DNA from 3 places in the Pseudomonas sp. NPDC089530 genome. Region 2 is predicted to be linked to each of the others. Evidence: predicted binding sites of a transcription regulator. Region 2 holds the regulator's gene; each other region holds the start of a gene.
The links. The regulator sigma-54, encoded in region 2, starts transcription at its own class of promoters, with help from an activator protein. The targets are predictions, from matches to a motif close to ANTGGCATNNANNTTGCTNT.
Positions count from the first base shown of each region.

Region 1: flgB (flagellar basal body rod protein FlgB) is a predicted target of sigma-54. The motif match lies at 4,584-4,603, and genes of this name have one in related genera.
Region 3: ACQKQA_RS11925 (CmpA/NrtA family ABC transporter substrate-binding protein) is a predicted target of sigma-54. The motif match lies at 5,070-5,089, and genes of this name have one in related genera.

Region 1 covers NZ_JBNNVU010000084.1:1,074-8,788, reverse strand. The annotation lists gene ACQKQA_RS24025 (flagellar brake protein) at 1-668, opposite strand, end outside; gene ACQKQA_RS24020 (flagella synthesis protein FlgN) at 764-1,231, opposite strand; gene flgM (flagellar biosynthesis anti-sigma factor FlgM) at 1,282-1,602, opposite strand; gene flgA (flagellar basal body P-ring formation chaperone FlgA) at 1,755-2,516, opposite strand; gene ACQKQA_RS24005 (chemotaxis protein CheV) at 2,592-3,524, shown strand; gene cheR (protein-glutamate O-methyltransferase CheR) at 3,569-4,396, shown strand; gene flgB (flagellar basal body rod protein FlgB) at 4,642-5,049, shown strand; gene flgC (flagellar basal body rod protein FlgC) at 5,053-5,496, shown strand; gene flgD (flagellar hook assembly protein FlgD) at 5,512-6,240, shown strand; gene flgE (flagellar hook protein FlgE) at 6,271-7,596, shown strand.
Region 2 covers NZ_JBNNVU010000089.1:13,242-20,956, forward strand. The annotation lists gene ACQKQA_RS24680 (FagA protein) at 103-498, shown strand; gene ACQKQA_RS24685 (class II fumarate hydratase) at 491-1,867, shown strand; gene ACQKQA_RS24690 (hypothetical protein) at 1,895-2,344, shown strand; gene ACQKQA_RS24695 (superoxide dismutase) at 2,346-2,957, shown strand; gene ACQKQA_RS24700 (ZIP family metal transporter) at 2,990-3,883, shown strand; gene ACQKQA_RS24705 (HPr family phosphocarrier protein) at 3,915-4,187, opposite strand; gene rapZ (RNase adapter RapZ) at 4,204-5,061, opposite strand; gene ptsN (PTS IIA-like nitrogen regulatory protein PtsN) at 5,064-5,528, opposite strand; gene hpf (ribosome hibernation-promoting factor, HPF/YfiA family) at 5,541-5,846, opposite strand; gene ACQKQA_RS24725 (RNA polymerase factor sigma-54) at 5,926-7,419, opposite strand; gene lptB (LPS export ABC transporter ATP-binding protein) at 7,602-7,715, opposite strand, start outside.
Region 3 covers NZ_JBNNVU010000023.1:48,997-56,711, reverse strand. The annotation lists gene ACQKQA_RS11940 (protein kinase domain-containing protein) at 1-1,581, opposite strand, end outside; gene ACQKQA_RS11935 (nitrate/nitrite transporter) at 1,589-2,800, opposite strand; gene ACQKQA_RS11930 (ANTAR domain-containing response regulator) at 3,124-3,699, opposite strand; gene ACQKQA_RS11925 (CmpA/NrtA family ABC transporter substrate-binding protein) at 3,715-4,926, opposite strand; gene ACQKQA_RS11920 (quinone-dependent dihydroorotate dehydrogenase) at 5,181-6,200, shown strand; gene rmf (ribosome modulation factor) at 6,329-6,544, opposite strand; gene rlmKL (bifunctional 23S rRNA (guanine(2069)-N(7))-methyltransferase RlmK/23S rRNA (guanine(2445)-N(2))-methyltransferase RlmL) at 7,096-7,715, shown strand, end outside.

The DNA.
Region 1 (7,715 bases), on a different contig from region 2:
CCGCTCATGTTGTGGAAGCGCACGCCCGCGAAGGTGGTGTCGATCTTCTCTTCGTGGTGCAGGTAGCGCAGTTCCACCGGCGCGGTCATGCTGCCGAAGGGCAGGGCGGCGATAAAGCGCTCGTAGACCTGGCCCAGCTGCAGGCGGCTGGAGATGTCGCCATCGAAACGCAGCTTGCAGCCGGTGGCGGAGATATCCAGCAGTTTGCCGGTAATGGGCGCTTTGAGTTTTTCGCCGCCCAGTTCGATGTCGACCAGTTGGGCCAGCTTCAGCGCTGCCCGGAAGGCGTTGCGGCGCTGGTGATAGACCACTTCGTCCGGCAGTGTGCCGCGGTAGCAGCGCCCGCCATTGGATTCGTCGATGGTCGGGATACCGTTGCTTTCCCAGGCGATGCGCACGCCCTCGTGAAAGCCTTCGACGCGAAACGGTTCGCCGGCGAGCATGAAGCGTTCGCCGTCGCGAGGGATCATTTCGTCCAGGGCAATCATGTTGCCGTCACGGTCGGTCTCGACCAGGTAGCTTTGGAAGCGCTGGCTGCGTTCGTGGAAAGTGATGATCAGCGGGTCATGGCTGTCTTGCAGCAGGCGCAGCGTGGAGGTGATTTCCCGGGGCGTGGTGAGCACCTTGGGCGGCTGCGGCGTATCTTCTGCGTTTGCGGCATTGAACACGGTTCATCAATCTCCAGACAAAATATGACTAAACACAAAATCTGGCATTCTGCCAGCATGTTCCGCGACTTGATAGGGCGCGCTCATCTCGGGGCTCATGCTTGGCTGAGCGGGCGAGGCTTCGCGAGCTTGGCGGTTGAGCCACGGGCATCATAGAGGGCTGGAGGCTCGCCACCGGTGAGAATTTTCAACTGATTGGCGGTGGTGGCCTGTTGAACCTGGATCGAGCGACCGTTGAGTTCGTTCGCGGCCTGGCAATCGGTGAGCATTTGCGTCAGCACGTCGCTCTGGGTCAATAACTCGTCGCCAATCGAAGAATGGCTGGCCAGTTGTTCCAGGCCGGAGCGGCTGGCGGGAAGATTCAGGCTGGCGAGAATTTCGCTGCGTTTGCGGCCATGCTGCTCGAGCAAAATGATCAAGGCTTGCTTCTGCGCAAGGATGTCTTCCAGCAGCGGCATGTCGCGACCGTGCAGGGCAAGGGATTCGGTGCGCAGCAATTCCAGCAATTGTTGAGCTGGAGCAAAGTCGTCAGTGATCAGTTGCAGCAAATTAGAGTCGTGCATGTATGGCCTTGGGTTTTAAGCGTCCAAAAAACTGGCGCAGGCCTTATTGGCTAGCGCTGGGCTTCGAAGTTGAGCAGTTTGCTGGCTACACGGTTGCTGTCGACTTTATAGCTGCCATCGGCAATCGCTTGCTTCAACTCGGCCACGCGGGCGTTGTCGACGGCAGGCTGATCGCGCAGCTTGTCAGTGATCTTCTGCAACTGTTGAGCCTCATTGCTGAGGTGTACCGACTCCCCGCTGACAGTGGTCTGTTCGGCTGGAGCGTTCAGCGGCGCGGATTTTTCGGCGTCGCCGGTTTCCTTGCTGGCGCTGGTGCGCGTGCTGCCGGTGAGTGAGGGAGAGCTGTTTAAACGGCTGAAATCGATGACCATGGTAAAAAAACCTCTGGGTATTTGGACGCTTGACTTGTTTTCGGCAATACCCCGGAAAACTTTAGGCTCGAATATCGATAAGCCCGCGCGCGCCGCTGTTGCCCTTGCATGGGCCACAGTTTAGGGGGCAAGCGTGCGTGGCGCCAGTCCGTCTACATAGCGACTTCCACCTGTCCAGGCGCTGTGATCCGTGCCTTGATGATCCGTTGCGAGTTGAGGTTCTTGACTCGTATCTGCTCGCTCATGCCGCCATTGGACAAGGCTTCGCCCGGCATTTTGACATTTAGCGTGCCGCTGCGGGCGGAGATCACCACCTGATCGCCCTTGCGCACCACTTCTGCCTGCTCCAGATGAACCAGGGTGACGAGTTGGTCGGCGACCATTGGTCGGACAAGTCTCTGTCCGATGGCCTGGTCCACCGAGGTCAGATAACCCTGGTTGATCTGGCCGATATCGCGCTCACGCAGCATCACATCTTCAGGGTTGATGATTCCCGCGCGCTTGAGCGGCCGGGTGGTGGTGACCACTTCGCGGAACAGCTTGACCTGGGCGGGAACGAATACGGTCCAGGGCGAAGCGCCGTCGCAGCGCACGCGCACGGTCACCCGCCCCAGGGGTTGTGCCGGGCTTTCCAGGGTCGCTGTCAATTCCTTGTCGCATTGCGGCATGCGCAGCCGCGGGTCGAGCCGGTTGACCTGGATCTCGTAGCGGCCCGGGGTTTGACTGGTGGCGAGGTAGTCTTCTACGGTGAATTCAAGAAACCCCTGAGTGACGCCGATAAGTAGATCAGGCAGGGTTACCGAGTCAGCAACGGCAGGATGCCCAGGGTTTAAGAGAAACAAAGCCGATAGCCCGCACAGCAATTTGCGGTAGTTTGATGTCAGGCGTCGGGAAAATGTCGTTTTGGCGTTCATAACAGTTAAAAAGCAAGCGCCGTGCCGTTTAGCGATGAGCGTGCGTCGGAGCTTAAAGCTTTGGGGAGTCTGGGCATGGCTGGTGTAATGGATTCGGTGAACCAGCGCACGCAACTGGTAGGGCAGAATCGCCTTGAGCTGTTGCTGTTCCGTCTCGACGGGGAGCAGCTCTATGGGATCAACGTGTTCAAGGTTCGGGAGGTGCTGCAATGCCCCAAACTGACCCTGATGCCCAAGTCCAGTCCTGTGGTGTGCGGTGTCGCGAATATTCGGGGGGCAACCATTCCGATCCTGGACCTGGCAATGGCCACCGGTTCGGGCGGTTTGCAGGATCAGAGCAACCCCTTCGTCATCATCACTGAGTACAACACCAAGACCCAGGGGTTCCTGGTGAGGTCGGTCGAACGCATCGTCAACATGAACTGGGAGGAGATCCATCCGCCACCCAAGGGGACGGGGCGCGATCACTACCTGACGGCGGTGACGCGGGTCGACAATCAGTTGGTGGAAATCATCGACGTCGAGAAAGTGCTGGCCGAAGTCGCGCCGACTCCCGAGACCATTTCGGTGGGCGTGGTGGATGTCGAGACTCAGCACAAGGCGGTTTCACTGCGGGTGCTGACGGTCGATGACTCGTCGGTGGCGCGCAAGCAGGTCACGCGTTGCCTGCAGACCGTAGGGGTCGAAGTGGTGGCCTTGAACGACGGCCGACAGGCGCTGGACTACCTGCGCAAGCTGGTCGACGAGGGCAAGAAGCCTGAAGAAGAGTTTCTGATGATGATCTCCGACATCGAGATGCCGGAGATGGATGGCTACACCCTTACGGCCGAAATACGCAACGATCCACGCATGCAAAAGCTGCATATCATCCTGCATACTTCGTTGTCAGGTGTATTCAATCAGGCGATGGTGAAGAAGGTCGGTGCTGATGACTTCCTTGCCAAGTTTCGTCCTGATGACCTGGCATCCCGGGTTGTCGACCGGATCAAAGCAGCAGATAACAGCTAGGGATATGCGTCCCTGGCAGTCACACGATTTAAGAGGCGGCATCTTTGTCTACGGGTAATTTGGATTTCGAACAATTCCGGGTGTTCCTGGAAAAAGCCTGTGGGATCTTGCTGGGCGAGAACAAGCAATATCTGGTGTCGAGCCGTCTCAACAAACTGATGGAACAGCAAGGCATCAAATCCCTCGGCGAGCTGGTTCAGCGCATCCAGAGCCAACCGCGCAGCGGTTTGCGCGAGATGGTGGTCGATGCCATGACGACCAACGAAACCCTGTGGTTTCGCGATACCTACCCATTCGAGGTCTTGAAGAACAAGGTCTTGCCTGAGGCGATCAAGGCCAGCCCCAACCAGCGTCTGCGGATCTGGTCGGCGGCCTGTTCCTCGGGGCAGGAACCCTATTCGTTATCCATGTCGATCGACGAGTTCGAGAAGACCAACATAGGGCAACTGAAGATGGGGGTGCAGATCGTTGCCACCGACCTGTCCGGGACCATGTTGAACAACTGCAAGACCGGCGAGTACGACAGCCTGGCGATCGGCCGCGGTTTGTCGGCTGACCGCCTGCAGCGCTATTTCGACCCCAAGGGGCCGGGGCGCTGGGTGGTCAAGGCACCGATCAGGAGCCGTGTCGAATTCCGCTCGTTCAACCTGCTGGACAGCTATGCCAGCCTGGGCAAATTCGACATCGTCTTCTGCCGCAATGTGTTGATCTACTTCTCCGCTGAGGTGAAGAAGGACATCCTGATGCGTATTCACAGCACCCTGAAGCCGGGCGGTTACCTGTTTCTCGGGGCTTCCGAAGCGCTCAATGGATTGCCGGACCACTATCAGATGGTGCAGTGCAGCCCTGGGATCATCTACCAGGCGAAGTAAGGATTGTCGTTGTTGCAAGGAAGAGGCCTTCGGGCCTCTTTTTTTATGCCTGCGATTCCATCGGCAAGAGGAGGGCGGCAATGCAGGCATTGCCGCTTTGCTGGCGTTTCGCGGAAATGCCTTGCCGCTTTTCTGGCATTGCCGCTTTGCCGCTGCCCGCAAAGCCTTGGTTTACGGGCTTTAAGTAATTGGCACGGCGCTTGCTATGTCCTGCTTACGAAAAATCTGGTCGAAGGTTTCCCGACATGAGCATCAGCTTCGATAAAGCGCTCGGCATTCATGAACAGGCTCTTGGCTTTCGCGCCAAGCGCGCCGAGGTGCTGGCCAACAACATCGCCAACGCCGATACCCCGAACTACAAGGCTCGGGATCTGGATTTCTCCGCCGTGCTCGCCGAGCAGAACGAGAAAGCCAAGAACGGCACCTTTGCCCTGAACATGACCAACAGCCGTCACATCGAAGCCGAAGGCCTGAGCGGTGGCGACGAGTCGTTGCTGTACCGCACGCCGATGCAGCCGTCGATCGACCAGAACACCGTGGACGCCCAACTGGAGCAATCGAACTACGCCGAGAACTCGGTGAACTTCCAGGCCAGCTTCACGCTGCTCAACAGCAAATTCAAAGGGCTGGTGTCAGCCCTGCGCGGAGAGTAATCCATGTCCCTCGCCAGTGTTTTCAATATTGCCGGTAGTGGCATGAGTGCCCAGACCACTCGCTTGAACACCGTCGCCAGTAACATCGCCAACGCCGAGACGGTCTCGTCGAGCATCGACCAGACCTACCGTGCACGCCATCCGGTGTTCGCCACCATGTTCCAGGGCGCGCAAAGCGGCGGCAGCGACTCGCTGTTCCAGAACCAGGATGCGGCCGGTCAGGGCGTTCAGGTGCTGGGCGTGGTCGAGGACCAGAGCAATCTCGAGGCCCGTTATGAGCCTAACCATCCGGCAGCCGACGCCAAGGGTTATGTCTACTACCCCAACGTCAACGTGGTGGAGGAAATGGCCGACATGATTTCCGCCAGCCGCTCGTTCCAGACCAACGCAGAAATGATGAACACCGCCAAAACCATGATGCAGAAGGTCCTGACCCTCGGTCAGTGATAAGGGGCGACTCAGATGAGTGTTACCGATACCACCAGTGGCCTGACGCTCAAGGAGATCCTGGCGAACTCCTCGAAGAAAACCACGAAAACCAGCAACGACGGTCTGGCGGCGGCTACCAACAGCACCAAGGGTAAAAACTCCCTGGGCAAGGACGCTTTCCTGAAGCTGCTGGTGACCCAGCTGAAGAACCAGAACCCGCTGGACCCTCAGGACAACAGCGCGTTCGTTGCCCAGCTGGCGCAGTTCAGCAGCCTGGAAGGCATTACCACGTTGAACGATTCGGTCACGGCGATCGCGGGCAACTACAAGTCTTCGCAAGCCTTGCAGGCTTCTTCCCTGGTCGGGCGCTCGGTGATCGTGCAGAGCGGTACCGCGCAGGTCGACACCACCAAGAGCATGACCGGTTCGGTGACGGTGCCTGCCAGCGTGAGCGGTCTTACCGTGACTATTTCCGACAAGGATGGCAAGACGGTCAAGACCCTCGACCTGGGCAGCCAGAAAGCCGGCAGCGCCAGCTTCGTCTGGGATGGCACCAAGACCGACGGGACCAAGGCCGACCCAGGTACTTACACCTTCAAGGCCAGCACAACGATCGACGGTAAGGCGACCAGCCTGGTCACCTACCTGCCTGCGACGGTCAACAGCGTCACCATCAGCCAGACCGGCGGTGAGCTGATGCTGAACCTCGCGGGTCAGAGCGGCGCCGTGGCGCTCTCAAAAGTTCAAACCATTGGTATCTAGAGCCGGCTAACGCGGCACAAGGAGTGGAACATGTCTTTTAATATCGGCCTTAGCGGCCTCTATGCTGCCAACAAGCAACTGGACGTGACCGGCAACAACATCGCCAACGTGGCGACCGCCGGTTTCAAATCGTCCCGTGCCGAATTCGCCGACATTTACTCGGCCACCAAACTGGGCAGCGGCAGCAAGACGATCGGTAACGGCGTGCGCCTGGCCAACGTTTCCCAGCAGTTCACCCAGGGTGACGTGAACAACACCGGCAACGTGCTGGATATGGGTATCCAGGGTTCGGGTTTCTTCGTGCTGAGCGACAACGGCTCGCTGACCTACACCCGCGCCGGTACCTTCAAGACCGACAAGGACGGCTACATCACCAACACCGACGGCACTGCCCGTCTGCAAGGTTATGGGGTCGATGCCAACGGCAAGATCATCAACGGTGTGTTGAGCGACCTGCGCATCGACACCTCGAACCTGTCGCCGAAGGCCACCAGCGCGGTGTCCTCCACCATCAACCTGAACTCCACTGCACCGGTCATTGACCAGAGCGTGACCGGTTTTGCCTTCGATCCGACCAAGGTGGAAACCTTCACCAAGCAGTTCAGCACCCCGATCTATGACAGCCAGGGCAACGAGCACAAGCTGGACCAGTACATGGTGAAAACCGGTTCCAACACCTGGAAGACCTACACCCTGGTCGATGGTCGTAACCTCGATGGCTCTGCTCCGACCACCACCGGCGCTACGGCTCCAGTCGCGTCGACCATGAACTTCGACTCGGCGGGCAAGCTGGTGTCGGTGATCACCCCGCCGGCGACCACCCCGAACCCGGGCAATAACCTGACCCTCTCTGGCTGGGTGCCTGGCACTGTGACCAACGGTGTGTGGAAGGCCAACGGCGCCAGCGCCAATCCGGCTGGCGTGACTATCGCCATGACCAGCACCACTCAGTTCAACGCCGACACCCAGCGTTCGCTGCCGGTGCAGGACGGCTACGCCACTGGCCAGATCACTAACCTGACCATCGACGGCACCGGTACCCTGTTCGCCAACTTCAGCAACAGCCAGAACAAGCCGATCGGTCAGATCTCCCTGGCCAGCTTCACCAATGAACAAGGCCTGCAGCCAGTAGGCGGCACCAGCTGGAGGGAGACCTTCGCCTCGGGCGTACCAGGCTACGATGCGCCTGAGACCGGTACCCTGGGTTCGATCGTGTCCAACTCCCTGGAGGAGTCGAACGTCAACCTGACCAACGAACTGGTGAACCTGATCAAGGCTCAGAGCAACTATCAGGCGAACGCCAAGACCATCTCCACCGAGAGCACCATCATGCAGACCACCATTCAGATGACCTGATAATGGTTGCCTGACGGCGTTCGAAAAAAAGCCCCTCTCCGTAGGGGCTTTTTTGTGCCTGCAGAATTGCTGGCTGAACCCTGCGGCCGCTGCCGAGCCCGCGAGGCTGCGCCCGGGCC
Region 2 (7,715 bases):
TTAAGGGCTGGGGATCCATGCAGGGGCAGCGGCGCTCCGCATGCTTGTTTTGATTCTCAATATCATATAATAATAAATCTCATTATCGAATGAGCCCCGGTCATGAGTTCTGCCTTGCATGAGCAGCCTTACCTCGAAAGCTGGCGCTGGATGAGTCGCCAGATCCGCTGTGCCCTCGATCCTGACGAACCGCGCCTGATCGAGCATTACCTGGCCGAAGGGCGCTACCTGGCGTGTTGTACCGCCACCTCGCCCTGGCTGATCGCCGAAACCTCATTCCGCCTGTTGCTCGACACCGCCACCGATACCGCGCTGCCCTGGCATTGGCGCAGCCAGTGCCTGGACCAGGCCTGGCGGCCGTTGCGCGACCTGGAACGCCTCTCTTCCTGTAAATGCCGGCTCAAGCGCTGGCAAAGCCATGCCTGGCAACTGGCGACCTGCTCGTTGTTGCCCTCCATTCCCCTTATCGAACTGGTGCAAGGATTTCCCGATGAGTAATACCCGTATCGAACGCGACAGCATGGGCGAACTGCATGTTCCAGAGCAGGCGCTGTATGGCGCACAGACCCAGCGTGCGGTGGACAACTTCCCCATCAGCCGCCAGCGCATGCCGGCGCAATTCATTCGCGCGCTGATCCTGGCCAAGGCGGCCGCGGCCAAGGCCAACGTCGAGCTCAAGCAACTGAGCGAAGCCCAGGGCAAGGCCATAGTCGATGCTGCCCAGGGCCTGCTGGAAGGCGACTTCATGCAGCATTTCCCGGTGGATATCTTCCAGACCGGCTCCGGCACCAGTTCCAACATGAACGCCAACGAGGTCATCGCCACCCTGGCCAGCCGCCTGCTGGGTGAGCCGGTCAACCCCAACGATCATGTGAACTGCGGGCAGAGCAGCAACGACATCATCCCTACCACCATTCACGTCAGTGCCGCGCTGGGCCTGCATGAGCAATTGCTGCCGGCGCTGGTGCACCTGGTACAGGTCATCGAGCGCAAGGCCCTCGAGGTCCATCCGTTCATCAAGACCGGCCGTACCCATCTGATGGACGCCATGCCGGTACGCATGAGCCAGGTGCTGGATGGCTGGGCACAGCAGCTCAAGGCCAATATCGGCCACTTGCAGGACCTGTTGCCGAGCCTGCAATCCCTGGCCCAGGGCGGCACCGCGGTGGGCACCGGGATCAACGCCCACCCGCAGTTCGCCGCGGGTTTCAGCCGGCAACTGAGCAGCCTGACCCAGGTGCAGTTCACCCCGGGCAAGAACCTGTTCGCCCTGATCGGCTCCCAGGACACCGCGGTGGCGGTCTCCGGCCAGCTCAAGGCCATCGCGGTCACCCTGATGAAGATCGCCAACGATCTGCGCTGGATGAACTCCGGACCCTTGGCCGGCCTCGGCGAGATCGAGCTGGAAGGGCTGCAACCGGGGTCTTCGATCATGCCGGGCAAGGTCAACCCGGTGATTCCCGAGGCCACGGCGATGGTGGCGGCCCAGGTGATCGGCAACGACATGACAATCACGGTGGCGGGGCAGTCGGGCAACTTCGAGCTGAACGTGATGTTGCCGATCATTGCCCAGAACCTGTTGAGCAGCATCGAGCTGCTGGCCAACTCCAGCCGACTGCTGGCGGACAAGGCGATCGCCAGCTTCAAGGTCAACGAGCCCAAGCTCAAGGAGGCGCTGTCGCGCAACCCGATCCTGGTCACGGCGCTCAACCCGATCATCGGTTACCAGAAGGCCGCGGAAATCGCCAAGACCGCCTACAAGCAGGGGCGTCCGGTGATCGACGTGGCCCTGGAGCACACCGACCTGTCGCGCAGCCAGCTGGAGATCCTGCTCGACCCGGAAAAACTCACCGCGGGCGGCGTGTAAATCCCGACATTGCCTTGGAGGTTCACCATGGAGCACTGGAAACGCACGATCGAAAGGGCCAACCGTTTCTTCCTGCAGGGCGACCTGGTGGACGCCCGTGAGTATTACCTGCAGGCCCTGGCTTTGGCGCAGGTGTTGTTCGAGCGCTGGAGCGATGCCGACGAAGCGGTGGCGGCCTGTGTCGTCTCCCACCACAACCTGGCGGACCTGCACCTGCGCCTGAACCAGCCGGAGGAGAGCGCGGAATACCTCTGCGCCATCCATCAGCGGCTGTTGCAGACCCTGCAGGACAGCCGCCTGGCGCCGGCGCTGCGGGAAGCCGCGCTGCGCCAGAGCAGCAAGACCTATGTCGAGTTGCTCAACTTCATCGCTGAGCATGGCGAATACCCCCGTACCCAGCGCCTGCTGCAGAGCAATGTGGCGCAATCGACCGCTGTCGCCGCGCCCCTCGATGCCCCCCGTTACGGAGCCCATTGATATGTCCTTTACCTTGCCTGCATTGCCCTACGCCTACGACGCCCTGGAACCGCACATCGATGCGCAGACCATGGAGATTCACTACACCAAGCACCACCAGACCTACATCAACAACCTCAACGCCGCCGTGGAAGGCACCGAATGGGCCGAGTGGCCGGTAGAGCGGCTGGTGGCCGGGGTCGGGCAATTGCCGGAAAAACTGCGAGCGGCGGTGATCAACCAGGGCGGCGGCCATGCCAACCACTCGCTGTTCTGGGCGGTGATGGCGCCGACCGGCGGAGGCCAGCCGGATGGCGCGCTGGCCAGGGCGATCGATGCGCAACTGGGTGGTTTCGAGCGCTTCAAGGAGGCCTTCACCAAGGCGGCGCTCACGCGTTTCGGCAGCGGCTGGGCCTGGCTCAGCGTGACCCCGGTGAAGACCCTGGTGGTCGAGAGCAGCGGTAACCAGGACAGCCCGCTGATGAACGGCAATACCCCGATTCTCGGCCTGGATGTCTGGGAGCACGCCTATTACCTGCGTTATCAGAACCGGCGGCCGGAATACATCAATGCCTTCTACAACGTGATCCATTGGCCCGAGGTCGCCCAGCGCTACCAGGCTGCGCTGGTTTGAGCCCCCTCCGATAAAAATATCTAAGGCTGACTATGGGCACTGAAACACTGACGATCAGCAGCGGGCGGATGTTTCGCTACGCGTTCGGTTCGCTGTTGCTGTTGGCGGGTACTGCATTGCTAGTGGCCCAGGGGTTGTCCTGGCTGGACCTGGAGCCGCGCTTGTCGCGGGCATTGCAGGGTGGCGCGATCTGTGCGCTGGGCACCGCGCTGGGGGCGGTGCCGGTGCTGGTCATTCGCAAGATGCCGGTGGCGCTGAGCGACACCCTGTTGGGCTTCGGCGCCGGGGTGATGCTGGCGGCCACGGCGTTTTCGCTGATCGTGCCCGGGATCGCCGCGGCGGAAAACCTTGGCTTGTCGGCTTGGGCGTCGAGCGGGGTGGTCAGCTTCGGCATCATGCTCGGGGCTTTTGCCCTGTTCCTGGTGGACCGCAAGGTGTCGGCGGGTAATCCGGAGGCCTTGGTGGGCACCCTGGAGCATCCGGTTATCCCGCCGCGAATCTGGTTGTTTGTGTTTGCCATCATTGCCCACAACATTCCCGAGGGCATGGCCGTTGGCGTTTCCGCGGGTGGTGGTATGCCGGAGGCGGACAGCCTGGCCATGGGGATCGCCTTGCAGGATGTGCCGGAAGGCCTGGTGATTGCCCTGGTGCTGGCCGGGGCTGGCATGTCCAGGGGCAAGGCGTTTCTGATCGGTGCCGCCTCGGGCCTGGTGGAGCCGGTGTTCGCTCTGCTCTGCGCATGGCTGGTGAGCCTGGCCGAGATGCTGTTGCCGCTCGGGCTGGCGTTGGCGGCGGGGGCCATGCTGCTGGTGGTCACCCATGAGGTGATTCCGGAATCACGGCGCAACGGTCATGAAAAACTGGCCAGCCTGGGGCTGTGTATCGGTTTTTGCCTGATGATGGTGATGGATACGGCACTCGCCTGAGTGCCTGTCCGGCAGGGTTGCCCTGCCGGGCTTATTCGCCTTCGTCGAAGAAGTTGTTGATCAGCGCCACCAGTGCTTCCAGCGCCTCCTGTTCCTGCTCGCCTTCGGTCTTCAGATGAATCCGGGTACCTTTGCCGGCGGCCAGCATCATCATCGCCATGATGCTCTTGCCGTCGACCATCGACTCTGGCGTCCTGCCGGCGCGGATCTGGCAGGGAAACTGGCCGGCCACGCCGACGAACTTAGCCGAGGCACGGGCATGCAGGCCCAGTTTGTTGATGATTTCAATTTCCAGAGCAGGCATCGCGGGGTAGATCCTTTCAGCTAAGGTCGCGGTGGCGGACCTGGACGTTCTTCAGGGATTTCTGCAGGACTTGGCCCAGGCGTTCGGTCAGGTAGACCGAACGGTGGTGGCCGCCCGTGCAGCCAATGGCAATAGTGACGTAGGCGCGGTTGCTGGCGGCGAAGCGAGGCAGCCATTTCAGCAGATAGCTGGAGATGTCCTGGAACATTTCCTCTACATCCGGCTGGGCGGCCAGGTATTCGGCGACCGGTTGATCGAGTCCGGACTGGGCACGCAACTCGGGCTTCCAGTACGGGTTGGGCAGGCAGCGCACATCGAACACCAGGTCGGCATCGACCGGCATGCCGCGCTTGAATCCGAAGGACTCCACCAGAAAGGCCGTGCCCGGTTCCGGCTGGTTCAACAAGCGCAACTTGATGGTATCGCGCAATTGATACAGGTTCAGGTTGGTGGTGTTGACCTTGAGGTCGGCGAGGTCGGCGATCGGGCCCAGCAGATGGCTTTCGTCTTCGATCGCCTCGGCCAGCGAGCGGTTGTTGCTGCTCAAGGGGTGGCGGCGACGGGTTTCCGAAAAGCGCTTGAGCAGGGTTTCTTCGTCGGCGTCCAGGTACAGCACATCGCACTGGATATGCCGGCTGCGCACTTCCTCGAGCAGTTCGGGGAAGCGCGAGAGGTGGCTCGGCAGGTTGCGGGCGTCGATGGAAACGGCGACCAGCGGCTGGGTCAGCTCGGTGTGGATCAGCGCTCGCTCGGCCAGTTCCGGCAACAGCCCGGCTGGCAGGTTGTCGATGCAGTAATAGCCGTTGTCCTCAAGTACATCGAGGGCGGTGCTTTTACCTGAGCCGGAACGGCCGCTGACGATGATCAAACGCATGGCTACTGACCGTTCTGTTCGTCCAGGACAACCTTGTACAAGGCTTCGTTGCTGGTGGCGCTGCGCAGTCTGTCGCGCACCTCTTTGCGGTCCAGCATGCTGGCGATCTGCCGAAGCAGTTCTAGGTGAGCATCGGTGGCGGCTTCCGGGACCAGCAGTACGAATAGCAGGTCGACCGGAGCGCCGTCGATGGCGTCGAAATCGATGGGAGCGTCCAGGTGCATCAGGGCACTGATGGGCGACTCACAGCCTTTGAGGCGACAGTGTGGAATGGCGATGCCGTTGCCAAAACCGGTGGAACCCAGCTTTTCACGGGCGATCAGGCTTTCGAAGACATCTTGCATCTCCAGCTCAGGCACTTCGCGGCTGATCAGGTTGGCAATTTGTTCGAGGGCGCGTTTTTTACTGCCGCCCGGCACGTTCACCAGGGAACGGCCGGGGGTCAGGATGCTTTCAAGTCGGATCATGGGAGGGGAGTGTTAGCGACCCGTGCCTTGGAGAAGGTGGAGTTGCTTTTCCTTATGCTTTTTCAGTTGGCGGTCAAGCTTGTCCGTGAGCAAGTCGATGGCGGCATACATATCGTCATGTTCTGCGTTGGCGACGACTTCCCCACCATGGATGTGCAGCGTGGCCTCGATTTTCTGCTTCAGCTTCTCGACGGCCAGCGTTACCTGCACATTCGTAATCTTGTCAAAGTGCCGCTCCAGTCGGTCGAGTTTTTCGCCGATGTAAGCGCGCAGGGGTTCGGTCACTTCCAGTTGGTGTCCACTGATGTTGACTTGCATACAGCTTCTCCTTCGTTGCCAGTGCATAAAGCGGCAGGTCGATTGACCTGCCACTGGAACGCTGTGGCGAGCCCGGCGGTTACATCAACCGCTTCCGTTCGCTGGAAGGCGCAATCCCAAGGGATTCGCGGTACTTGGCGACGGTACGGCGGGCTACCTGAATGCCTTGTGCCTCCAGTAAACCAGCGATCTTGCTGTCACTCAACGGCTTTTTCTGATTTTCCGCGGCGACCAGTTTCTTGATGATCGCGCGGATCGCCGTGGACGAGCATTCACCGCCTTCGGAGGTACTGACGTGGCTGGAGAAAAAGTATTTCAGTTCATAAATGCCCCGTGGGGTATGCATGAATTTTTGCGTGGTCACCCGGGAAATCGTCGATTCGTGCATGCCGACGGCTTCGGCGATGTCATGCAGCACCAGGGGTTTCATCGCTTCATCGCCGTACTCGAGAAAGCCGCGCTGATGCTCGACGATCTGGGTGGCGACTTTCATCAGGGTTTCGTTGCGGCTCTGCAGGCTCTTGATGAACCAGCGGGCTTCCTGCAGCTGGTTGCGCATGAAGGTGTTGTCGGCGCTGGTGTCGGCGCGCCGCACGAAACCGGCGTACTGCGGGTTGACGCGCAGGCGTGGCACGGATTCCTGGTTCAGTTCCACCAGCCAGCGTTCGTTGTCCTTGCGCACGATGACGTCGGGGACCACGTATTCGGCTTCGGTGGATTCGATCTGCGAGCCCGGGCGTGGGTTGAGGCTCTGCACCAGTTCGATGACCTGGCGCAGTTCGTCTTCCTTGAGCTTCATGCGCCGCATCAGCTGGCTGTAGTCACGGCTGCCGAGCAGGTCGATGAAGTCGGTGACCAGGCGCTTGGCCTCGGTCAGCCAAGGCGTCTTGGCGGGTAGCTGTCGCAGTTGCAGCAGCAGGCATTCGCCCAGGTTGCGGGCACCGATGCCGGCTGGCTCGAATTGCTGGATGCGGTGCAGGACGGCCTCGATTTCGTCGAGTTCGATGTCCAGCTCCGGGTCGAAGGCCTCGTGGATTTCCTCGAGGGTCTCGTCCAGGTAGCCTTGATTGTTGATGCAGTCGATCAGGGTCACGGCGATCAGGCGATCGGTGTCGGACATGGGCGCCAGGTTCAACTGCCAGAGCAGATGGCTCTGCAGGCTTTCGCCGGCCGAGGTGCGGGTGGTGAAGTCCCACTCGTCGTCATCGTTGCTGGGCAGGCTGCTGGCGCTGGTCTGGTAGACATCTTCCCAGGCGGTGTCGACCGGCAGGTCGTTGGGAATGCGCTCGTTCCATTCGCCGTCCTCGAGGTTGTCCACCGTTGGGGCGGTTTCCTGATAGGAGGTTTCCTGGAGATCGGTATTGGGCTTCTGCTCGGGGTTGTCGGCCAGTGGATCGGTGTTATCGAAGTCGTCGCCTTCTTCCTGGCGTTCGAGCATCGGGTTGGACTCCAGGGCCTCCTGGATCTCCTGTTGCAGGTCCAGGGTCGACAATTGGAGCAGGCGGATGGCCTGTTGCAGCTGCGGGGTCATCGTCAGCTGCTGGCCCATTCTGAGGACTAGCGATGGTTTCATGGCAGGGGCTTAACACCTTATTCGCCGGCGCACATGCGCCATCCACTACAGGGCGCGTGAGCGCCAAACATAAGCAAATTATATGCCTGAAACTGAAGTGTTTGCCTAGAGCGCTGTAACAATAAAAACGGTGGGGTTTTATCGCGGCAGGCGCTCTGGCGACCAGCCAAACACCTCAAGGCTTACAGACGGAACTCATGCCCCAGGTACACTTCCTTGACCAGCTCGTTGGCGAGGATGGTCTCGGCGTCGCCTTCGGCGATCAGTTGGCCGTCGTTGACGATGTAGGCGGTTTC
Region 3 (7,715 bases), on a different contig from region 2:
CAGCAGGGGCCTGGGGCGGACGCTGAGGCTGCGGCGTTCGCCTTGTTCGAGCACCAGCAACCACTCTTCGGCGGTTTCATAACGCTGGGCCGGGTCGGCCTGCACCGCGCGGTCCAGGCTCTGTTCGAGCCAGTCCGGCAGGTCCGGCCGGTAGCGGCTGGCGCTGACCGGGGTAGTGAAGCGCGGGCGCTGGAAGGCTTCGATTTCGCCGTAGGGAAAATGCCCGGTCAGCAGCCAGTACAGGGTCACGCCCACCGCGTACAGGTCCTGTCGTGGCGTCGGCGCCGCGCCGCCGAAGGCCTCCGGCGCGATATAGCTCGGGGTGCCGGGCAGCAGGTGCGCCTGATCCTCCGACAGGCCGGGGCAATAGGCCAGGCCGAAGTCCAGCAGGCGCAGCTCGCCATCGTCCCCGAGCAGCAGGTTTTCTGGCTTGATATCACGGTGCAGGATCTGCCGGCGGTGCAGCAGGCCCACGGCCCGCAGCAGGCGCTCGGCCAGGTCCTGCCACTGCGGCAGCGGCAGGGGGCCATGCCGTTGCAGATGCTCGGCCAGGGTCTGCCCCGGGTATTCGCGCATCACGTAATACAGGTGCTGGCGGGCGGTCGCGGCATGTACTTCGGGAAAGTGCCGGCCGGCCACCCGGCGCAGAAACCATTCTTCCGACAAGAGCGATTGCCCGGCCTGATGGTCATCGCGCAGATGGCCGGGCAAGGTTTTCAGCAGCCAGGGTTGTCGTTGCCCATCGAGCACGCGGTACAGCAGGGACTGCTGGCTGTGCCCGAGCACCTCGGTGACCTGCCAGCCCTCGAACTGCTGGCCCGGTTTGAGGGGCGGTGGCAGCGGCCATTGCTGCAAGTGAAGCAGGGCGTCGCCGATGGAGCTTTCGCCGAGGGTGTCGACCCGCACCAGCAGGGCGCTGGCATTGTCCTGGCTGCCGGCCAGGTGCGCGGCGCTGACCAGGGTCTGCACCGCGCTGTCGAGGTCGGGCTGGTCGCGCAGGATCGCGGCGATGGCGGTGTCGCCCAAGGTGGCCCAGACCCCGTCGCTGAGCATCAGGAAGCTTTCGTTCTCTCGCAGCTCGCCGTCGAGGAAGTCCACCACCAGGTGCTGGTCCAGGCCCAGGGCACGCTTGAGCACATGCTGCATGCCGGGCTGGTCCCAGACGTGGTCGTCGCTGATGCGCTGCAACTGATCGGCGTGCCAGCGATAGACCCGGCAGTCGCCGACGTGGGCCAGGGTGAAGCGCCGGCCGCGCAGCACCAGGGCGCTGACGGTGGTCAGCAGCGGCTGGCCGCCGCCGTTGGCCTGCAGCCAGCGATTCTGCGCCAGCAGCAGGCGTTCCAGGGCCTGGGCCACGGCCCAGGTTTCCGGGGTGGCGTAGTAGTCCAGCGCCAGCGCCTGCAAGGTCGAGCGCGCGGCCAGGCCGCCGTCGGCGCACTGGCTGACACCGTCGGCGATGGCGAATAGCAGGCCCTTGCTGGCGGCCAGGGCCGGCGCCGGGGTGACCAGGCGCAAGGCGTCCTGGTTTTCCGCGCGGGGGCCGATGGCGCTGGCGTGGGCGTGGCTCAGTTGCAGGCTCATGGGCGGCTCAGACCCGGGCCGCGGTGACGGCGGCGGAGCCCCAGGTGGTTCTCCAGCGGCGTTTTACCCCATGCAGGCCGAACCAGGCCAGCAGGCCCAGACTGGCGAACAGCCACAGCGCCAACTGATAGCTGCCGGTGCTTTGCTTGATCGCGCCCATGCCCGCAGCCAGGGCGAAACCGCCGATGCCGCCGGCCATGCCGATCAGGCCGGTCATCACCCCGATTTCACGGCGGAAGCGTTGTGGCACCAGTTGGAACACCGCGCCGTTGCCCGCACCGAGGCCGAGCATGGTGCACACGAACAGGGCCAGGGCCGCATAGGAACTTGGCAGGTTGAAGCCAACCGAGGCGATGCACACCGCGGCGATGCTGTACATCACCAGCAGGGTGCGGATGCCGCCGAAACGATCGGCCAGCGCACCGCCCAGCGGGCGCATCAGGCTGCCACCGAACACACAGGCGGCGGTGTAATAGCCGGCGGTGACCGGGCTCAGGCCGTACTGGTCGTTGAAGTAGCCGGGCAGGGCGCTGGCCAGGCCGATGAAGCCGCCGAAGGTCACGCTGTAGAAGAACATGAACCACCAGCTGTCGCGGTCGCCCAGGGCCTTGAGGTAGTCGGCCATGGATTTGGCCTTGGGCCGTTCCGGGGCGTTCTTGGCCAGCCAGGCGAACAGCCCCAGGGTCAGGATCAGCGGAACCAGGGCGAAGCCGAACACGTTGCTCCAGCCAAAGACGCCGGCCAGCAACGGGGCGAACAGGGCCGCGAACACGGTGCCGGAGTTGCCGGCGCCAGCGATGCCCATGGCCTTGCCCTGGTGCTGTGGTGGATACCACTGCGAGGCCAGCGGCAGAGCCACGGCGAACGAGGCACCGGCCATGCCCAGGAACAGCCCCAGCAGCAGGGCCTGTTCATAGCTGTGGATGCCCAGCTTCCAGGCGCAGAACAGCGCGCCGATGACAATCACCTGACCGATCAGCCCGGCGGTCTTGGGTGACAGGCGGTCGGCCAGCAGGCCCATGGCGAAACGCAGCACGGCGCCGGCGAGGATCGGCGTGGCCACCATCAGCCCGCGTTGCTGGGTGGTCAGTTGCAGGTCGGCGGCGATCTGCACCGCCAGCGGGCCGAGCAGGTACCAGACCATGAAGCTCAGGTCGAAGTAGAGGAAGGCCGCGAACAGGGTCGGGGTGTGGCCGGATTTCCAGAAGCTTGAATTCATCGCGCACCTCAGCTGTAAAGAATCTCGAAAGGAGTCATGGGCTTTGTGGGGCGCCGTTAGGGCCGCTCCACCGGCCCCGGGCTGTGGGGCCAAAACGAAAAAACGCCGCAACCCGCATCGCCTGGGGCGAAAGGGGTGTGCGACGTCTTTGTCGTAGGTGGGGCAACCGCCGTTGGTTACCTGTGGCGATTACATAGCCAGATCTGTGCCAAGAGTTGGAGTGCCGGTGTCCCTGATCGCGGGCAAGCCTCGCTCCTGCAGATCACGGCGGACCGTAGGAGCGAGGCTTGCCCGCGATGGGGCCGTATTGGCGCAACGAAAGGTCAGCCGAGCAACTCGCTCATGGCGATGATCTGCTCCGCCACCTGGATCAGCTTCTGCTGCCGGCTCATGGCCTGGCGGCGCATCAGGGTGTAGGCCTGTTCTTCGTTGCAGTCTTTCATCTTCATCAACAGGCCCTTGGCCAGCTCGATGCGCTTGCGTTCGGCCAGTTGCTGGTCCCGGGCCTGCAATTGCGCGCGCAGCGCCTGGTCGCTCTCGAAGCGGGCCATGGCCACATCGAGGATGGGTTGCAGGCGCTGGGCCTGGATGCCTTCGACTATGTAGGCACTGACCCCGGACTTGATGGCATGGCGCATCACATCCGGGTCGTGCTCGTCGGTGAACATCACGATCGGCCGCGGCTGGTCGCGGCTGACCAGCACCACTTGCTCCAGCACATCGCGGCTCGGTGACTCGGTATCGATCAGGATCACGTCCGGGCGCACCGTTTCGACGCGCGCCGGCAGGTCGACGGTCAGGCCCGACTCGTCGATCACCTCGAAGCCGGCTTCCGTCAGGGCCGCCTTGAGCCGACCGACCTTCCTGGCGGTGTCGTTGATCAGCAGGATACGCAGCATGGTCTCAGGCTCCTGTCAGCGGCTGGCGAGAAGAGGGGAGCTGTCGCTCATGGCGTGCAGTTGGAAGCTGCGCGCGTAGGCGGCCGGGTCCGAGCCGTCCCAGCGCTTGCCGTCGATCAACTGGCTGCTGCGCATGTCCGGGCCCGGGGACGCGACGCCGACCGCGCTGGCGGCTTCGCGGTAGAGCCCGAGTTGTTGCACCTGGCGCGCGATGCCCAGGTAGTCCGGGTCTTCGCGCAGCAGGCCCCAGCGGCGGAACTGGGTCATGAACCACATGCCGTCGGACAGGTACGGCAGGTTGACCGCGCCTCCCTGATAAAAGCGTAGCGCGTGGGGATCCTGCCAGCGCTGGCCGAGGCCGTTGGCATACTCGCCGAGCAGGCGCGGCGCGATGCAGTCCAGCGGCGCATCCAGGTAGTCGCTGGCGCTCAGCAGTTGTGCGGTGCTCTGGCGGTTCTCGCGGCTTTGCTCGATGAAGCGGCTGGCCTCGAGGATCGCCATCACCAGGGCACGGGCGGTGTTCGGGTATTGCTCGACAAAGGCACGGGTGCAGCCGAGGACTTTTTCCGGGTGGTCCGGCCAGATCGCCTGGCTGGTGACCAGGGTGAAGCCCAGGTTCTGCCGCACCGCGCTGGCGCTCCAGGGTTCGCCCACGCAAAAGCCGTCGATGCGCCCGGCCTGCAGGTGCGCGACCATTTGCGGCGGCGGCACCACCACGCTGTCGACGTCCTGCAGCGGGTGGATGCCCTGGGCGGCCAGCCAGTAATACAGCCACAGGGCGTGGGTGCCGGTGGGGAAGGTCTGGGCGAAGGTCAGCCTTGCCCGGCTTTGGTGCACATGCCGCTCCAGCGCTTCAGGACTGGTCACGTCCAGGGCCTGCAGTTCCCGCGAGAGGTTGATGCTCTGGCCGTTCTGGTTCAGGCCCATCAGCACCGCCATGTCGGTGGCGTTGACCCCGCCGATGCCCAGGTGCACGGCGTAGATCAGGCCGTACAGGCTGTGGGCGGCGTCCAGTTCGCCACTCACCAGCTTGTCCCGCAGGTTGGCCCAGGACGCCTGGCGCTTGAGGTTCAGGGTCAGGCCGTAAGGCTGGGCGAACCCCTGGGTGGCGGCGACCACCACCGAGGCGCAGTCGCTCAGGGCCATGAAGCCGAGATCGATCGCGGTCTTTTCCGGAGCATCGCTGCCGTTGACCCAGGCCAGCGGGCTGACGGGGAGTTCATTCATGGGGGGCACCGTCCATAAAAAGCTGCCCTATAAAAGCGGCCATAAAAAACGTCGCACCCGCACGCCGGGCAGAGCCAGTGGGGGAGCGACGCCTTTGTCTTGCAGCCCGCGCCGTCATTGGCCCGGGTGCTGATGGAGCTTGCGGTGCAAGGCATATGCCATTCGCGGTTGATTTCGCCACGTGCCTCGCCTGCGAGCCCGGCGTGCGGCTATAATCGCCGCCTCATTTCGCCGCCACCGAGTCAAGCCCGCCCATGTATACCCTGGCCCGCCAGCTGTTGTTCAAACTCTCCCCGGAAACCTCCCATGATCTGTCCCTGGACCTGATCGGCGCGGGCGGGCGTTTGGGCCTCAATGGCTTGCTATGCAAGGCGCCGGCGCAGATGCCGGTGAAGGTCATGGGCCTGGACTTCCCGAACCCGGTCGGCCTCGCGGCGGGCCTGGACAAGAACGGCGCGGCGATCGATGGCTTTGCCCAGCTGGGGTTCGGTTTCGTCGAGATCGGCACCATCACCCCGCGTCCGCAGCCGGGCAATCCCAAGCCACGGCTGTTCCGCCTGCCGGAAGCCGAAGCGATCATCAACCGCATGGGCTTCAACAACCTGGGCGTCGATCATCTGCTGGCCCGAGTGGCGGCCGCCAAGTACAAGGGCGTGCTGGGGATCAACATCGGCAAGAACTTCGACACCCCGGTCGAGCGCGCGGTGGACGACTACCTGATCTGCCTGGACAAGGTCTATGCCCACGCCAGCTACGTGACGGTCAATGTCAGTTCGCCCAACACCCCGGGCCTGCGCAGCCTGCAGTTCGGCGAGTCGCTCAAGCAGTTGCTCGGCGCCCTCAGCCAGCGTCAGCAGGCCCTGGCGGTGCAGCATGGCAAGCGGGTGCCGCTGGCGATCAAGATCGCCCCGGACATGACCGACGAAGAAACCGCCGAAGTGGCCCGCGCCCTGATCGAAACCGGAATGGACGCGGTCATCGCCACCAACACCACCCTGAGCCGCGTCGGTGTCGAAGGCATGGAGCATGGTGACGAGGCGGGCGGCCTGTCCGGCGCGCCGGTGCGGGACAAGAGCACCCACACCGTGAAGGTGCTGGCGGGCGAGCTGGGTGGGCGTTTGCCGATCATTGCGGTGGGCGGTATCACCGAAGGCAGCCACGCGGCGGAAAAGATCGCTGCCGGCGCCAGCCTGGTGCAGCTGTATTCGGGCTTCATCTATAAGGGGCCGGCGCTGATTCGCGAGTCGGTGGACGCGATCGCGGCCTTGCGCTGAGGTTTTTGCGCGGCCATTAAAAAGGGCTCCTTAAAGGAGCCCCTGGGCCGCAGCCCGCCGTCCGGATGGGACGCGCGTGGTTAAATCGTTGCGTATTCAGATTTTGGTGTCGGAATGTGTGCCCTGTTTTAGCCGACGGCGTGAAGTTCGTTGAGTCTGTGGATTCCCGCAGTGCCGGTCATACCGTCCCAGTTGTCGCCGCGTCCTTCGCGCCAGCCATTGATCCAGGCTTGACGTACTGACGGTAGAGTAAATGGGCAAAGCTCACGGGACTTGCCATTAACGCCATACTGGTATCCGCGCAAAAATGCTCTTTCCAACGGATCACGCTTAAGTCTTCTCATAGGGTGTTTCCCTCACTTGTTGACTGTCTTATGTCCCGTCGACCTCGTTCGAGGCCGGGCAGAATGCTTCTGCCGTTGGGGCTCGCTGCCGGCGTCGCGAGCCTGGTGTCGACGTCATTGCGGCGTCGACCTGAGTTGATTTCTAACCAATGCGCCACAGTGTGTGAATGATCGTTTTGTCATAAGGACGTAACGATAATGGTGGTAAGGCCATAAGAAAGGCCTGCCCTGTAATGGGGCGATCGGGCAAACCTCGCTGTGATCAGCCTCTTACTGAATGATGGGCTTAATGCTTTAGTGAGAATCCCATTCTGTTGCACTCAGGTATTATTCGATGAAAGGTCGAGTTATGACCTTTTGTTACGCTGACTTTTTATCTGCCTCGGCATCTAAGCTTTTTCCCCAGCAGTTACCGCTGGCGGTGGGCTGAACAGCAGGGGCGGGACGGCACAGATTCGTGCCACGCGGGCGCTCTGCAAGAAAAGCGCTTGATTGAAAACCGGGCGGACGATGCGTTGTCCGTTCACTTATTGCCAAAGGCCTGAACTCCCATGTCGGATCGCTACGAACTCTTCCTCACCTGTCCCAAAGGCCTCGAAGGCCTGCTCATCGAGGAAGCCGCCGGGCTTGGCCTTGAAGACGCGCGCGAACATACCTCGGCCGTGCGCGGCATGGCCGACATGGAGACCGCCTACCGCCTGTGCCTCTGGTCGCGCCTGGCCAATCGGGTATTGCTGGTGCTCAAGCGCTTCCCGATGAAAAACGCCGAAGACCTGTATGACGGCGTACACGACGTCGACTGGCAGGACCACATGCTGGCGGACGGCACCCTGGCGGTGGAGTTCAGCGGCCACGGTTCGGGCATCGACAACACCCACTTCGGCGCCTTGAAGGTCAAGGACGCCATCGTCGACAAGCTGCGCACACCGACCGGCGAGCGCCCGTCCATCGACAAGCTCAACCCGGACCTGCGCATTCACCTGCGCCTGGATCGCGGCGAAGCCATCCTCTCCCTCGACCTGTCCGGCCACAGCCTGCACCAGCGTGGCTATCGCCTGCAGCAGGGCGCGGCGCCGCTGAAGGAAAACCTCGCGGCGGCGATCCTGATCCGTTCCGGCTGGCCACGCATCGCCGCCAACGGCGGCGCCCTGGCCGACCCGATGTGTGGTGT